Regions from separate parts of the Ochrobactrum sp. P6BSIII genome, predicted to be linked through region 2. Evidence: predicted binding sites of a transcription regulator. Region 2 holds the regulator's gene; each other region holds the start of a gene.
The links. The regulator LexA, encoded in region 2, represses DNA repair genes until DNA is damaged. The targets are predictions, from matches to a motif close to TGTTCNNNNTGTGTTCNG.
Positions count from the first base shown of each region.

Region 1: the regulator LexA is predicted to act here: its motif matches at 1,954-1,971, upstream of ssb (single-stranded DNA-binding protein).
Region 3: the regulator LexA is predicted to act here: its motif matches at 1,868-1,885, upstream of FHW00_RS23380 (ATP-dependent helicase).

Region 1 covers NZ_JACGXB010000004.1:316,234-320,923, reverse strand. Annotated here, with positions in the region: gene phnG (phosphonate C-P lyase system protein PhnG) at 1-178, opposite strand, end outside; gene phnF (phosphonate metabolism transcriptional regulator PhnF) at 381-1,178, shown strand; gene ssb (single-stranded DNA-binding protein) at 1,243-1,767, opposite strand; partial or broken gene FHW00_RS24520 (hypothetical protein) at 2,401-2,597, shown strand; gene uvrA (excinuclease ABC subunit UvrA) at 2,708-4,690, shown strand, end outside.
Region 2 covers NZ_JACGXB010000020.1:10,354-15,043, reverse strand. Annotated here, with positions in the region: gene trpC (indole-3-glycerol phosphate synthase TrpC) at 16-816, shown strand; gene moaC (cyclic pyranopterin monophosphate synthase MoaC) at 821-1,306, shown strand; gene FHW00_RS21405 (molybdopterin molybdotransferase MoeA) at 1,343-2,560, shown strand; gene lexA (transcriptional repressor LexA) at 2,801-3,529, shown strand; gene FHW00_RS21395 (ComEC/Rec2 family competence protein) at 3,631-4,690, opposite strand, start outside.
Region 3 covers NZ_JACGXB010000027.1:11,802-16,491, forward strand. Annotated here, with positions in the region: gene FHW00_RS23370 (ABC transporter substrate-binding protein) at 1-108, opposite strand, end outside; gene FHW00_RS23375 (NtaA/DmoA family FMN-dependent monooxygenase) at 143-1,543, opposite strand; gene FHW00_RS23380 (ATP-dependent helicase) at 1,970-4,039, shown strand; gene FHW00_RS23385 (YciI family protein) at 4,190-4,513, shown strand.

The sequences.
Region 1 (4,690 bases), on a different contig from region 2:
CGCCGCCGCCGCCGATACGGCCGCGCAGCATTACCAGTCCGGTTTCCGGACCACGGAGAATTTCGAAATCGGGCTTGTCCGACCATTCCAGCCAGAAAGCTTTCAGCTCTTCGCCGCTCGCCTGCGCAAGCGTTGCCATGCTGGCCTGACGTGCAGCCTGCATCACATCAAGCGCCATACCGTTTCCGGACTTGTCATTGCTGGCCGAGGCGTGGATCCCACCGGCGGCAGTGCCTTTGCCTGCCTTGGGCTCTGTCGTTTGCATGAGCTTTTCCGCCCTGTTTCAATCCTGTTGACTTGCTTCGTATATTTGTCTATTTATCTAGACAACCATACAATAACAGAATTATTACCCCCTGCCAATGACAGGACGATGACGGTTGATGACAAAGACCAAACGAATTGAACGAAACAGCGGCGTGGCGATCTGGCGGCAGATTGCCGACGAAATACGCGGCGACATCATGGCCGGAAAACTTCAGTCCGGTGCACGCATGCCTGCCGAGATGGAACTGGCGGATCGTTTCGGTGTCAACCGTCATACGGTACGTAGCGCCATCGCGGCACTGACACAGGAAGGTGTTCTCCGCGCTGAACAGGGCCGCGGCACATTTGTCGCCAATGCCAAGCGCCTGACCTACCAGATCGGGCAGCGCACCCGTATTTCTCAATCGCTGGGCACGCAGGCCAGCGAAGTCAAAGGCATATTACTCAGCAGCGGCACCGAAGTTGCGAGTGCTGACATAGCGGACGCCTTGGGCATCGCTGTCGGCAGCGAAATCACAAAACTTGAAACCGCGCATAGTGCGGATGGGCGGCCGGTATCGCGTGCAACGCATTGGGTGGATACGGCGCGTTTTCCCGATTTTGCCGCCGACTATGCTGAAAATGGATCCATTACCTGGGCGCTCCGGAAGGCAGGTATCGAGGATTATTTCCGTAAATCGACAACCATATCGGCCCAACATGCTGATTCAGATGATCTGAAACATCTAAAGCTTTCACCTGGGGCCATTGTACTGATGGCACGTGCCATCAATGTCGACACAGATGGTCACCCGATCCAGTATTCGCTGACCCGCTTTTCTGCTGACCGTATGGAGTTTTCAATCGAGACTTACCAAGCGAATGAAATCATAAATAATATTACTAATCAGAGAGATAACACGAATACATAATGTTCTGATTTAAAAGACAATCAAGCCAAAATGAAACGGGCGCTTAAAGCGCCCGTCAAATTCATCAAAATGGAATTTCGTCGTCGAGATCGCGGGAGAAACCGCCGCCACCGCCGCCGCCCGAAGAAGACGGGCCGGACGAACCGAAATCACCGCCGCCGGAATAATCCGACATCTGGTTGCGTCCACCGCCGCTGCTGCCACGGTCAAACGAACGGCCCTGATCGCCGCCTTCGCCACGGCTGTCGAGCATCTGAAGCTCGCCACGGAACTTCTGCAACACAACTTCCGTCGAATAACGCTCGTTGCCGTTCTGGTCCTGCCACTTGCGGGTCTGGAGCGCGCCTTCGATATAAACCTTGGCGCCTTTTTTCAGATACTGTTCTGCGACCTTGGCAAGGTTTTCGTTGAAAATGACAACGCTGTGCCATTCGGTGCGGTCCTTGCGTTCGCCAGACTGACGATCACGCCAGCTTTCCGATGTCGCAATACGCAGATTGGCAACCACATCGCCTGAGTTCAGACGACGAATTTCCGGATCGGCACCAAGATTGCCGACCAGAATGACCTTATTGACGCTACCAGCCATCGAAAATCCACTCCGGGTCTCATTCGCGTCTCTTCGGATATTTCTACCCCGACAAGAGCGCTTACCAAAAGAAGGATCAGGCGCATGAATTGCGCCATCACCTGAAACTCATTCATTTACCTTACAGGACTGACGCGTGGAGCGCTCAATTCCAGTACAGCGAAATGTCAATGTCCACAGAGTTTATGTTCTTGTTTTGTTCAAAATGCAAGCATTTTGCATCATCAAAAACTGCTCCTCTCCCAATTTTCAGAAAACTGTGTGGGTAAATTTATGCGGCTTTCTGAGCTTTAAAAACCACTCGTTGGTCCAGCCGAACTCCAACAACCTTGCACCGGTCATCTCGACAAGAAAAAGCCCCGCCGCTCACTGTTTCTTTGGCGCGCGGGGCTTGGGGTTTGAGCAAAGCTCGTATGTCGGCATTAATTCGTCGACAAAATCTTTCGGAACTCGAAGGCGCGCGGCCATTCGTTTTCCGCGCATATATAAATTGTCGGCAATCGAACTTCTTATCAACGATGCATGGTTCCTTGCGAAAAAATGCATCCGCGACCAAGATCGACTGTGCTTTCATCTGTGTGAAAGCTAGGCAGTGTAGTCAGGTGGACTCATGCTCCTTTACCTCCCTACCGGATTTTCCCGCTTCCTGCGAACCTCTTGCCGATATCGCGTCATCCCTCCGCAATACCTCTCCGCTAGCAGCGAGTAACCAAAGTGTGCTCCTGTCAGGAGTGACAGTCAACGCTCTTGCGTTCACATTTCGTATCGCCTATCAGAAGGCTGGTTGTTCGATATTTGTTCCGGTGCTACAAGAGCGCAAATTAGGATGACCTACCCCCTTCTTCTTTGGAGGGCGTCGCCCCATATTACGGGATTGGCGCGGCAGCATCAGAGCCGAAGCCAGTCTATCCATGGCATCACGAAGCAGGCAGGACGCGGAATGAGCGATCAGAAATTCATTTCCATACGTGGCGCGCGCGAGCACAATCTTAAAAATGTCGATCTGGATTTGCCACGCGACAAGCTGATCGTCATGACGGGCCTTTCCGGCTCGGGCAAGTCGTCGCTTGCCTTCGACACCATTTATGCAGAAGGCCAGCGCCGCTACGTGGAAAGCCTCTCGGCCTATGCGCGCCAGTTTCTGGAAATGATGCAGAAGCCGGATGTGGACCAGATCGACGGTCTGTCGCCTGCCATTTCCATCGAACAGAAGACGACGAGCCGCAATCCGCGCTCGACTGTCGGCACCGTTACGGAAATCTACGACTATATGCGCCTTCTTTTCGCGCGTGTGGGCGTGCCCTATTCGCCAGCGACCGGTCTCCCCATCGAAAGCCAGACCGTCAGCCAGATGGTCGATCGCATCATCGCGCTGGAAGAAGGTACGCGTCTGTACATTCTGGCGCCAATCGTGCGCGGGCGTAAAGGCGAGTACAAGAAGGAACTGGCGGAGCTTCTCAAGAAGGGTTTTCAGCGCGTCAAGGTTGACGGCACGTTCTATGAGATTGCCGATGCTCCGGCACTCGACAAGAAATACAAGCACGATATCGATGTGGTGGTCGACCGCGTTGTCGTGCGTCCTGACCTCACCTCGCGCCTTGCGGACAGTCTCGAAACCTGTCTGAAGCTCGCCGAAGGTCTGGCTATCGCAGAATTCGCCGACAAGCCGTTGCCACCCGAAGAAACGGCGGAAGGTGGTGCAGCCAACAAGTCGGCCAACGAGACCCACGAACGCATTCTGTTCTCTGAAAAATTCGCCTGCCCTGTTTCCGGCTTCACCATTCCGGAAATCGAGCCGCGTCTTTTCTCGTTCAACAATCCCTTTGGCGCCTGCCCGACCTGCGACGGTCTCGGTACACAGCAAGCCATCGATCCGAATCTGATTGTTCCCGATGAAAGCGCTGCGTTGAAAGACGGAGCGATTGCGCCTTGGGCGCGGTCGTCCTCGCCTTATTACAATCAGACGCTGGAAGCGCTGGGCAAGGCCTATGGCTTCAAGGTTGGTACTCGCTGGTCTGATCTGTCCAAGGAATCGCAGCACGCCATTCTTTACGGCACAGACGGCAAGGAAATCACCTTCCAGTATGACGACGGCCTGCGTTCTTATCAGACCACGAAGCCTTTTGAAGGCGTCATTCCCAATCTCGAGCGCCGCTGGAAGGAAACTGATTCTGCCTGGTCGCGTGAAGAGATTGAACGCTTCATGTCTTCGACGCCCTGCCCGGCTTGCAACGGCTATCGCCTGAAGCCGGAAGCGCTGGCCGTGAAAATCGGTATGAAGCATATCGGCGAAATTACCGAAATGTCGATCCGCAAGGCTGATGCCTGGTTCCGCGATGTCGATGGCAGCTTCAACGACAAGCAGCGGGAAATTGCAGCGCGCATCCTCAAGGAAATCCGCGAGCGCCTGCAGTTCCTCAATGATGTCGGCCTCGATTATCTGACATTGGCGCGTAATTCAGGCACGCTATCGGGTGGTGAAAGCCAGCGTATCCGCCTCGCCTCCCAGATCGGCTCTGGTCTGACGGGCGTTCTCTATGTGCTGGACGAGCCGTCCATCGGCCTGCATCAGCGCGATAATGCCCGCCTGCTGGACACGCTTCGTCATCTGCGCGATCTCGGCAATACGGTCATCGTGGTGGAGCATGACGAAGACGCCATCCTGACGGCGGACTATGTGGTGGATATCGGTCCGGCTGCCGGTGTCCATGGCGGCAAGGTGATCGCACAAGGCACGCCAAAAGACGTGATGTCCAATACCAACTCGCTGACCGGCAAATATCTGTCGGGCGTCATGGAAGTTGCCGTTCCATCGGAGCGCCGCAAGATTTCCAAGACCAAGCGCATCCGTGTTGTCGGTGCACGCGGCAACAATCTGAAAAATGTTTCGGCGGATATTCCGCTGGGCACTTTCACAGCCGTG
Region 2 (4,690 bases):
GAGAGGAAGCGCATCATGTCCACCGACATTCTCCGTAAGATCGAAGTCTATAAGCGCGAGGAAATCGCTGCTGCCAAGGCGTGTCACACGGTTGAAGACCTGAAGGCGCGCGCCAAGGATCAGGCCGCACCACGCGGTTTTCTCAAGGCGCTTGAAGCGAAACGTGCAGCCGATCAGTTTGCACTGATCGCTGAAATCAAGAAGGCCAGCCCTTCCAAAGGTTTGATCCGCCCGGATTTCAATCCGCCAGCACTGGCAAAAGCCTATGAAGACGGTGGCGCTGCCTGCCTTTCAGTTCTGACCGATACGCCATCCTTCCAGGGCGCGCCGGAATTCCTGATGGCAGCGCGAGAAGCATGCAGCCTGCCTGCTTTGCGCAAGGATTTCCTGTTCGACACCTATCAGGTCTATGAAGCGCGCAGCTGGGGTGCGGACTGCATTCTGATCATCCTCGCAAGCGTCGATGACGATCTGGCCAGGGCACTGGAAGAAACCGCTTTCGAACTCGGTATGGATGCGCTCCTCGAAGTGCATGACGAGGCCGAAATGGAACGTGCGCTCAAGCTTTCTTCGCGTCTGCTGGGCGTCAACAATCGCAACCTACGCACGTTTGAAGTCAGCCTGACCGTTTCCGAACGCCTGTCGAAAACGGCCCCTGCCGACCGTCTGCTGGTTGGCGAAAGCGGCATCTTCACCCATGACGATTGCCTGCGTCTGGAAAAGTCCGGCATCGGCACGTTCCTCATCGGCGAAAGCCTGATGCGCAAGGACGATGTTGCCGCCGCCACGCGCGAGCTTCTGACCGGCAAGGCTTAATGTCATGACCTCGGATGCGGCCAAGCTCACCCATCTCGACCAGACCGGCGCTGCCAATATGGTGGATGTCGGCGCCAAGGATGAGACGGAGCGGCAGGCCGTTGCCGAAGGCAGCGTGACCATGAAACCGGAAACGCTGGCGCTCATTCTGGCGGGCGATGCAGCCAAGGGCGATGTGATCGGCACAGCGCGTCTTGCAGGCATCATGGCTGCGAAAAGAACCGCCGACCTCATTCCGCTTTGCCATCCACTCATGCTGAGCAAGGTCGCGGTGGATATAGTCCCGGATCACGCATTGCCCGGTCTGCGCGTGCGTGCGCTTGCCAAACTGAACGGCCGCACTGGCGTTGAAATGGAAGCGCTCACAGCCGTTTCCGTGACGTGCCTGACGATCTATGACATGGCCAAGGCTGTCGATCGCCATATGGAAATCGGCAATATTCGCGTTGTGGAAAAGAGCGGTGGCAAGTCCGGCGACTGGAAGGTCTGAAGCGGCCTCACAAAACTGAGTTCGAGAGGAAATACGATGTCCCTTCTCCCGGTCGAAGATGCTCTGGCGCGTATACTCTCCTCCGCAGAACCGCATGGCCTTGAAACTCTTACGCTGAATGAAGCTGGCGGGCGCGTTGTTGCCCGCGCCGTCGAGGCCCGTTTCCTGCAACCACCTTTCGACTGCTCGGCCATGGATGGCTATGCGCTGATAGCGCCTGCAGAAATCGCCTATCCCCTTCAGTTGACCATTATCGGTGAATCCGCTGCTGGCAAGCGTTTCGAAGGCTCCCTGCTGCCCGGACAGGCCGTGCGCATTTTCACCGGCGCGCCGATACCTGAAGCCGCTGATACGATTGTCATTCAGGAACATACCGAACGTTCCGGCGATCAGCTGACCATTCTGGAAGGCATCGAACCCGGACGGCATATCCGCCGGGCCGGTCTCGATTTTGCTCCCGGCAAGACCGTCATACCGGTCGGTCGCGAACTGGACGCACCCGCCCTGTCACTGGCTGCTGCAAGCGGCAATCCATCGCTCGATGTGTTTCGCAAACCGCGCATTTCCATATTGGCTACCGGCGATGAACTTGTTCCGCCCGGAGCCACGACCGGACCGGACCAGATCGTCGCTTCGAACAGTGTGGGCATTGCCGAAATCGTGCGCCGCGCTGGCGGCTACTCCGAAGATATGGGCATCATTCCGGACGATCCGACACAGATTGAATCGGCTATTGCCAGCGCTCTGAACAGTGGAACCGATATTCTGGTGACCGTTGGCGGCGCATCGGTCGGTGATCGCGATTACATGCATAGTGCTCTACGCAATTGCGGTGTCGATCTCGGTTTCTGGAAAATCGCCATGCGTCCCGGAAAACCACTTATGTACGGGCGCAAGACTGTCGACGGCAGCACCGTCCATGTGATAGGCCTGCCCGGAAACCCGGTTTCAAGCCTCGTTTGCAGCCTCGTTTTTCTTCGCCCGCTGATCGCGAAACTTGCAGGCACCGATCTGACGGCAGATATCCGCCCTGCGAAACTCGGTCAGGCGATGCCTGCCAATGACCATCGGCGCGATTTTGTACGCGCCACGGTCGAATCGCAAAGCGATGGAACGCTGCTGGCAACACCATTTCCAGTACAGGATTCGTCCATGCTGACAGCCCTCGTCGGCTCCAATGCATTGCTCATTCGTGACGAAAATGCCCCGGCAGCAGATGCAGGCAGTTCGTGCCGCGTGCTTATGCTACGTTAAAAAGCACCAGAATGGTCACTTTTGCTGCCTCGAAACAACGCGAAGCAAAAGCCACAATGGATTGAAAATAAAACGCTTCCTTGGATAAGGACCGGCCCGTCACGGGGCCCTGTGAACGTTCCGGCAACAAGCCGCCAGCCCGTTAATCATTTTAAAACCATTGCAGAACAAGACTGGAACATATAGTGTTCGTTCTGGTTTTGTTTTTCTCGATTCTTATCTGGTCGGAGGGTGTCGCGCATGTTGACCCGTAAGCAGCACGAGCTTCTGCTGTTCATTCATGATCGTCTGAAAGAAACAGGTATTCCGCCATCTTTTGACGAAATGAAGGAAGCGCTCGACCTTGCTTCCAAGTCGGGCATTCATCGGCTGATCACCGCTCTGGAAGAACGGGGCTTCATTCGCAGGCTGCCGAACCGGGCACGTGCGCTGGAAGTGCTTCGCCTGCCGGATTCGATTGCACCGGGACTGAACGCGCAGAAGAAATTTGCGCCGAGCGTCATCGAAGGCAGCCTGGGCAAGGCCCCTCCTGCACCGGTGCAGCCGTTACGCTCCGCACCTGTTGCGACCAATGATGATGTTTCGGCGACCGTATCGGTACCGGTCATGGGTCGCATCGCCGCCGGTGTGCCGATCTCAGCCATTCAAAGCCAGACGCATTCGCTCAGCCTCCCCCCGGAGATGATTGGTGCGGGCGAACATTATGCGCTGGAGGTCAAGGGCGACTCGATGATCGAAGCCGGGATTTTCGATGGCGATACAGTCATCATCAAGCGCGGCGATATCGCCAACCCGGGTGAAATCGTTGTCGCACTGGTTGATGATGAAGAAGCAACCTTGAAGCGGTTCCGCCGCAAGGGCGCATCTATTGCGCTTGAAGCCGCAAACCCAGCTTATGAAACACGTATCTTCGGCCCAGACCGCGTTCGCGTGCAGGGCAAGCTGGTCGGATTGATCCGCCGGTACTGATCGTTAGGTCCGAAAATGGAACCGCGTTTTCGGACGGACATGCGCAAAATGCGGCTTGAACCGCCGACTAGTTGAATTGCAACGCGCTCAAAACACTATTATCATTCGCATCTGCCCGGCCCCTGATCGTCAGTGGCCAGGCATTGCGTTTCTGCCTTTTGAGTAGGCTGCTTCTTCTTATATTCCCGATCAGGTAAGCCACGTGCCGCGCGCGAATAGAGCCGGAACAGATGCCACGGACGCCGTGGCTCATCGATGGCGAAAGCTAGCCTGTCGTCATAACGCGGATCGGTAAAATTGCGCCGCTGAGGTGTGCTGTCGTTTACGGACGTCAGATCGCCAGCAAGAGCCACGATAGAATTGCCGGTCGTGTCTTTCTTGTCGCCAAGTCTCATCTCCACTGTGCCTCGCAACGCCAGATCACGGCGGTTGATGACGAGCCTCTTTTGATGTGCACATCCCGGTATTTTCCCGGCTATCGCGAGGATAACGATATCACCGACATCGCAAGCGACGTCCTGAACGGCAGGATCAGCCGTATAGGCCAGTACACGCCCATCGCGTAATGTAATCGCGCATAATTCGTCTTCGCAGATAAAGCCGTCAGTCGGTATTCCGCGAAGCCTGTCTTTTGCGTGCTGTGGTATCAGGAATTGCGTTGCGAGATAGGCTGTTTTCCAGTTGTCTATTGTGAACTTTGACGGCCTGTCGCGGTTCACAGCAAAACGCCCATCGGGCAGACGAACCCCAACCAGCTTTGCATCTTCGGATATCACAACATCTGGAAACGGCTCGTGCACGAAGGCAATAAATCCCGCCAAAACAAATAGTAACGCCAGAATCTTGAATCGCGTTGTGAACAATACAGCGATCACGAGCGCTATGGTCCAGAATGCGAGCGCTGCTATCGGCATCGCTCCCGGATTGCCATCAGGCGACCATGACGCGATCATGCTCGCAAGGGTGCGGACAATCCAGATACCAGACCCGGCAATGGTCAATGGCAGCCAATCTAGGCCAAGTGGCATCAATACGAGGCCCAGAACGGAAAAAGGCATGACCAGTGTGGCGATCACCGGATCGGCCAGCACATTGCCGATCAGCCCGAACGGTGCGGTATTGTTGAAATGATAGGCGGCGAAAATGCCGCTCGCAATTCCT
Region 3 (4,690 bases), on a different contig from region 2:
ATCCGCGCCGGTGGCGGCGATCGCACCCGTGGACAGGAGATTGGTAAGCGGCAGTATCGCAATTGTCAGCACGGATGCGAAAATGTTCGCCGTATTCGTCTTCTTCATAATGTCTGCTCGTGAATTGATGAAATCGTAATGATCAAAGCGCCGGTTCGGGCGATTTCGTATTCGTTCGTGACTTGAGGCTGAGCTTGCGGGCATGGTGCGCTTCAGGCAGGCGATCACCGTTGCGAAAGAGTTTTTCGCGAAGCGTGCCGGGAGCGTATTCCGTCTGTGCAAGACCACGGGCTTGAAGGACAGGAACAACGTTATCGACCCACTCGTCCCACCAACCAAGCGTGGTGATTGGCACGACGTTGAAACCGTCGACGCCTGCGTCAGCCCAGCGCTGAACCTCATCGGCAATTTGATCCGGCGTGCCGGCAAAGCGACCGGGCAGCAGCGCAGTCTTGACGAGATGCTCGCCCCAGGTCGCGTCCAGGTCGAGGTTCGGATTGGCGTCCAAAATGCGCCGGAAGCCGCTGCGCACATGCTCACTGGTGTCGTAGCGGTGTTTCAGTTCGCCGAGCGTTGTATCAGGGGAAATACTGAAATAGTCGATGCCGCTGCCGCCACTCAGAAAAGCTTGCAATGCATCGAAATCCGTATTGTCATGGAGATAGGACTGCTTGCGCTTCGCCTCTTCCTCGGTCGAGCCAATTACTGTCGAAAGCGTGACGATTTTCTTTAGCGAACGCGGATCGCGGCCATTTTGCGTCAAGAGCTTGTCAAGAATCTCAATATCGCGTCGGGCCGCTTCCGGCGTAGCCGATGGTAAAAAGGTCACCTCAGCGTTTCGCACCGCGAATTCACGACCTGCGGTCGAGTTGCCCGCCTGGAACAATACCGGCGTACGCTGCGGGGAAGGTTCAACAATATGCGGACCGGCCACGCGATACCGCTCACCGACGTGATCGATACGGTGAATGCGGTCGCGGTCGAAGAAGCGGTTGGTGGCCGCGTCGTGCAGGATGGCGCCCTCTTCCCAGGAATGCTCCCAGAGCTTGTAGGTCACATCGAGATATTCCTGCGCCCAGCCATAGCGGTCGTCATGCGGGGTGATGGTGTCGTAGCCGAAATTCTGGAAGCCATTGGTCAGATAGCTGGTGACAATGTTCCAGCCAACACGCCCATTCGTGTAGTGGTCAAGAGACGATAGCTGACGGGCGAAGGCAAATGGATGGGCCTGGATGATGTTGCTGGTGACAGCCAAACCAAGATGCTCGGTGGCCAGCCCAAGCGCCGAGAGAATAGTGATCGGGTCGGCAGACGGAAACTGTGAACCGGCCCGGATCGTGTGTTCGAAATCGTACACACCGGAAACGTCGGCAATGAACAACGTGTCCAAGCGACCGCGCTCAAGGGTCTTCACAACATCTATATAGGGTTCCAGCTTCGAGTAGCCGTACTGCACTTGGCCCTCAGGTGTCCGCCAGTAGCCGTGGGCGTGGTGATTTGGTGTGAGATGGAGAAAACCATTATAGATCAGGGGGCGGGACATCAGCGTGCCTTTATCAGTCGAGCGAATGCTCCAATCCGCAATGAAGCATTGCTGCCCAGTCAGACGGAAAGGGTGACATTTGAGAGATCACAATTGGCGGACCCGGCCGACAGCGCTGTCCAAATGAGGTTACGAGGTCCGATCCCCGCTAGCCGCGTTTTGTCAGTGTGCCAGAGGGCATAGACGCATATTAAGTACTGTCGGTGAGCACATAAGAGCTATTTTTCTAAAATACATAAAATCTCTAGAAATTATAGTTTCATCAGATTCTGATCCCATAATCGGGAGCCGGCGGGGAAGCATCGCCAAAGGCACAAGCAAGCATGTTCCCTTTTTGTTTCGAATGCTCTAATAAAGCACGCATGGACATGTCAGCCGATTATCCGCGGTCCGGTGTTCAAAATCATTCATGCGTGACGAGGACATATGGCAGCGGCCCATCTGGAAAAACTGAATGATCGCCAGCGAGAAGCGGTCGAACATGGCGTCGCCATGCCGGATGGTACGATCGGCGGTCCACTTTTGATCATCGCGGGTGCTGGATCGGGCAAGACGAACACCTTGGCGCATCGTGTCGCTCACCTGATCGTCAATGGCGCTGATCCGCGCCGGATATTGTTGATGACATTCTCGCGTCGCGCGGCATCCGAAATGGCCGGGCGTGTCCAGCGTATCTGCAAACAGGTGCTTGGCGATCATTCGTCCGTCATGACGGACGCTCTGGCCTGGGCGGGAACATTTCATGGAATGGGCGCGCGTCTTTTGCGCATTTACGCCCAACAGATCGGACTCAGCGCCGACTTTACCATTCATGACCGAGAAGACAGCGCCGATCTCATGAACCTCATTCGTCATGAACTGGGTTTCTCGAAAATGGAAAGCCGCTTTCCAACCAAGGGCACGTGTCTGGCAATCTATTCGCGGGTCGTCAATTCCGAGAGTACAATCGGCGCGGTTTTAAAGAACGCCTATCCTTTTGCTCTTGGCTGGGAAGAGCAGTTGAAACAGCTTTTTTCCGCCTATGTTGAAGCCAAACAGCATCAAAATGTGCTCGATTATGATGATCTCCTGCTTTACTGGGCGCAGATGATGTCGGATGCCGCGCTTGCCGAGGATGTCAGTCATCGTTTCGACCATGTTCTGGTTGATGAATATCAGGACACAAACCGCCTTCAGGCATCGATCCTGTTGGCGCTGAAACCGAGCGGGCATGGTCTGACGGTTGTTGGTGATGATGCGCAGTCGATCTATTCCTTCCGCGCAGCAACCATTCACAACATCCTCGACTTTCCCAAGGAATTTTCTCCAAAGCCAGCCGACGTCATCACGCTCGACCGCAATTATCGTTCAACACAGCCGATCCTTGCTGCCGCGAATGGAGTGATCAGTCTCGCCCGCGAGCGTTTCACCAAGAACCTCTGGACCGATCGTCAATCGGAACAACGGCCTATGCTTGTGACGGTTCGGGACGAGAGCGATCAGGCAAACTATATTGTCGAGCAGGTCCTGGCGAACCGTGAGGTGGGCGTCAGGCTCAAACAGCAGGCCGTGCTGTTTCGCACGTCAAGTCATAGTGGCGCTTTGGAAGTCGAACTTACCCGTCGCAACATCCCCTTCGTGAAATTCGGCGGTCTGAAATTCCTCGACAGTGCGCATGTGAAAGACCTGCTCGCTACATTGAGGTTTGCGCAGAATCCGCGCGACCGTGTTGCGGGCTTCCGCCTTTTGCAGATGCTACCTGGCGTTGGCCCCCAAACGGCTGGCAGGATTCTTGACACCATTGCCCTGGACCCGGAACCTTTACAGTCGCTTGCAGAAATTCCGCCACCGCCAAGAAGTGGAGACGACTGGCCAGCTTTTATTGATCTCCTCTCCAGCCTTCGAAAAGCCGAGGGTGGTTGGCCGGGAGAAATTGGCCTGGCGCGCGTCTGGTACGAGCCCCACCTTGAACGTCTTCATGAAGACCACGATACACGGAAGGCGGATCTGGTTCAGCTCGAACAGATAGCCAGCGGCTATCCGAACCGTGAGCGCTTTCTCACCGAACTGACGCTTGATCCACCGGATGCGACGAGCGATCAGGCTGGAGTGCCGCTTCTTGATGAAGACTACCTCATCCTTTCCACCATTCATTCCGCCAAAGGTCAGGAGTGGCGCTCCGTTTACATGCTCAACGTCGTTGACGGCTGTATGCCCTCTGATCTGGGGGCGGGAACGACGGCGGAGTTGGAAGAGGAACGTCGCCTTCTTTATGTCGGCATGACGCGGGCCCGTGACAATCTCGCTCTCATTACACCGCAACGTTTTTTTACCTATGGGCAAAATGCGAAGGGCGACCGGCATGTTTATGCCGCGCGAACACGGTTCATCCCAGCCACGCTTCTTAATCTGTTTGAGATGATAAGCTGGCCAAAAGTTGCAGCAACCGCCAGCGAAGGCAGCGCGCGCAATGTCCGCATCGACGTCGGCGCACGGATGCGAAGCATGTGGAAGTGATGTTCCGCGTTCCGTCCATTTCATACCCTTCGAGCTCATGAATGAGGGAACAATCGAATTTTCTGTCCGTTTAAGCCCCGCGGAAGACACAGGATAGGCTTTGGCCTAGCTCGCTTCGGTCAGCACAGATTTCTTCAGGAGGATTGGAAAATGCCCAAATTCATCACTATCGGTTATGGCGACCGGGCCGGATACGATCGGACGTCACAAAAAGTCCGAAACGCTGCTCACGAACAAGACGCCACGCTCATCTCCGAAGGAGCGTTAATTGGCATAGCGGGCAGGCCAGTTCAAGTACGCAATCACAATGGGACTGGTGTGGAAACGCAGGAAGGACCATTTTTGTCCGCCTCCTTGCCGGTTGCCGGGTTCGCAGTGGTCGAAGCTGCCGATTTGGCTGAGGCTGTCAAAAAGGTCTCAGGCGTTCCGTGTGCCGTCGCGCATGGAGTCGTCGAGGTTTGGCCGCTGGAGTAGGCAAGACTTCGGCCAAACGGTCAATGATGTTGGGCTATAAGGGTCTGGACGCCCACGGAACTCACCGCCCGCATCATCGAAGTTGCGGCTTGTCTTTGGCCGCCGTTGGGATCGTCTTCAGCTCGCGAAAGCGGAGTTCATGCGAAACGGCCACTACTTGCTTCATCTCGCCGTTTG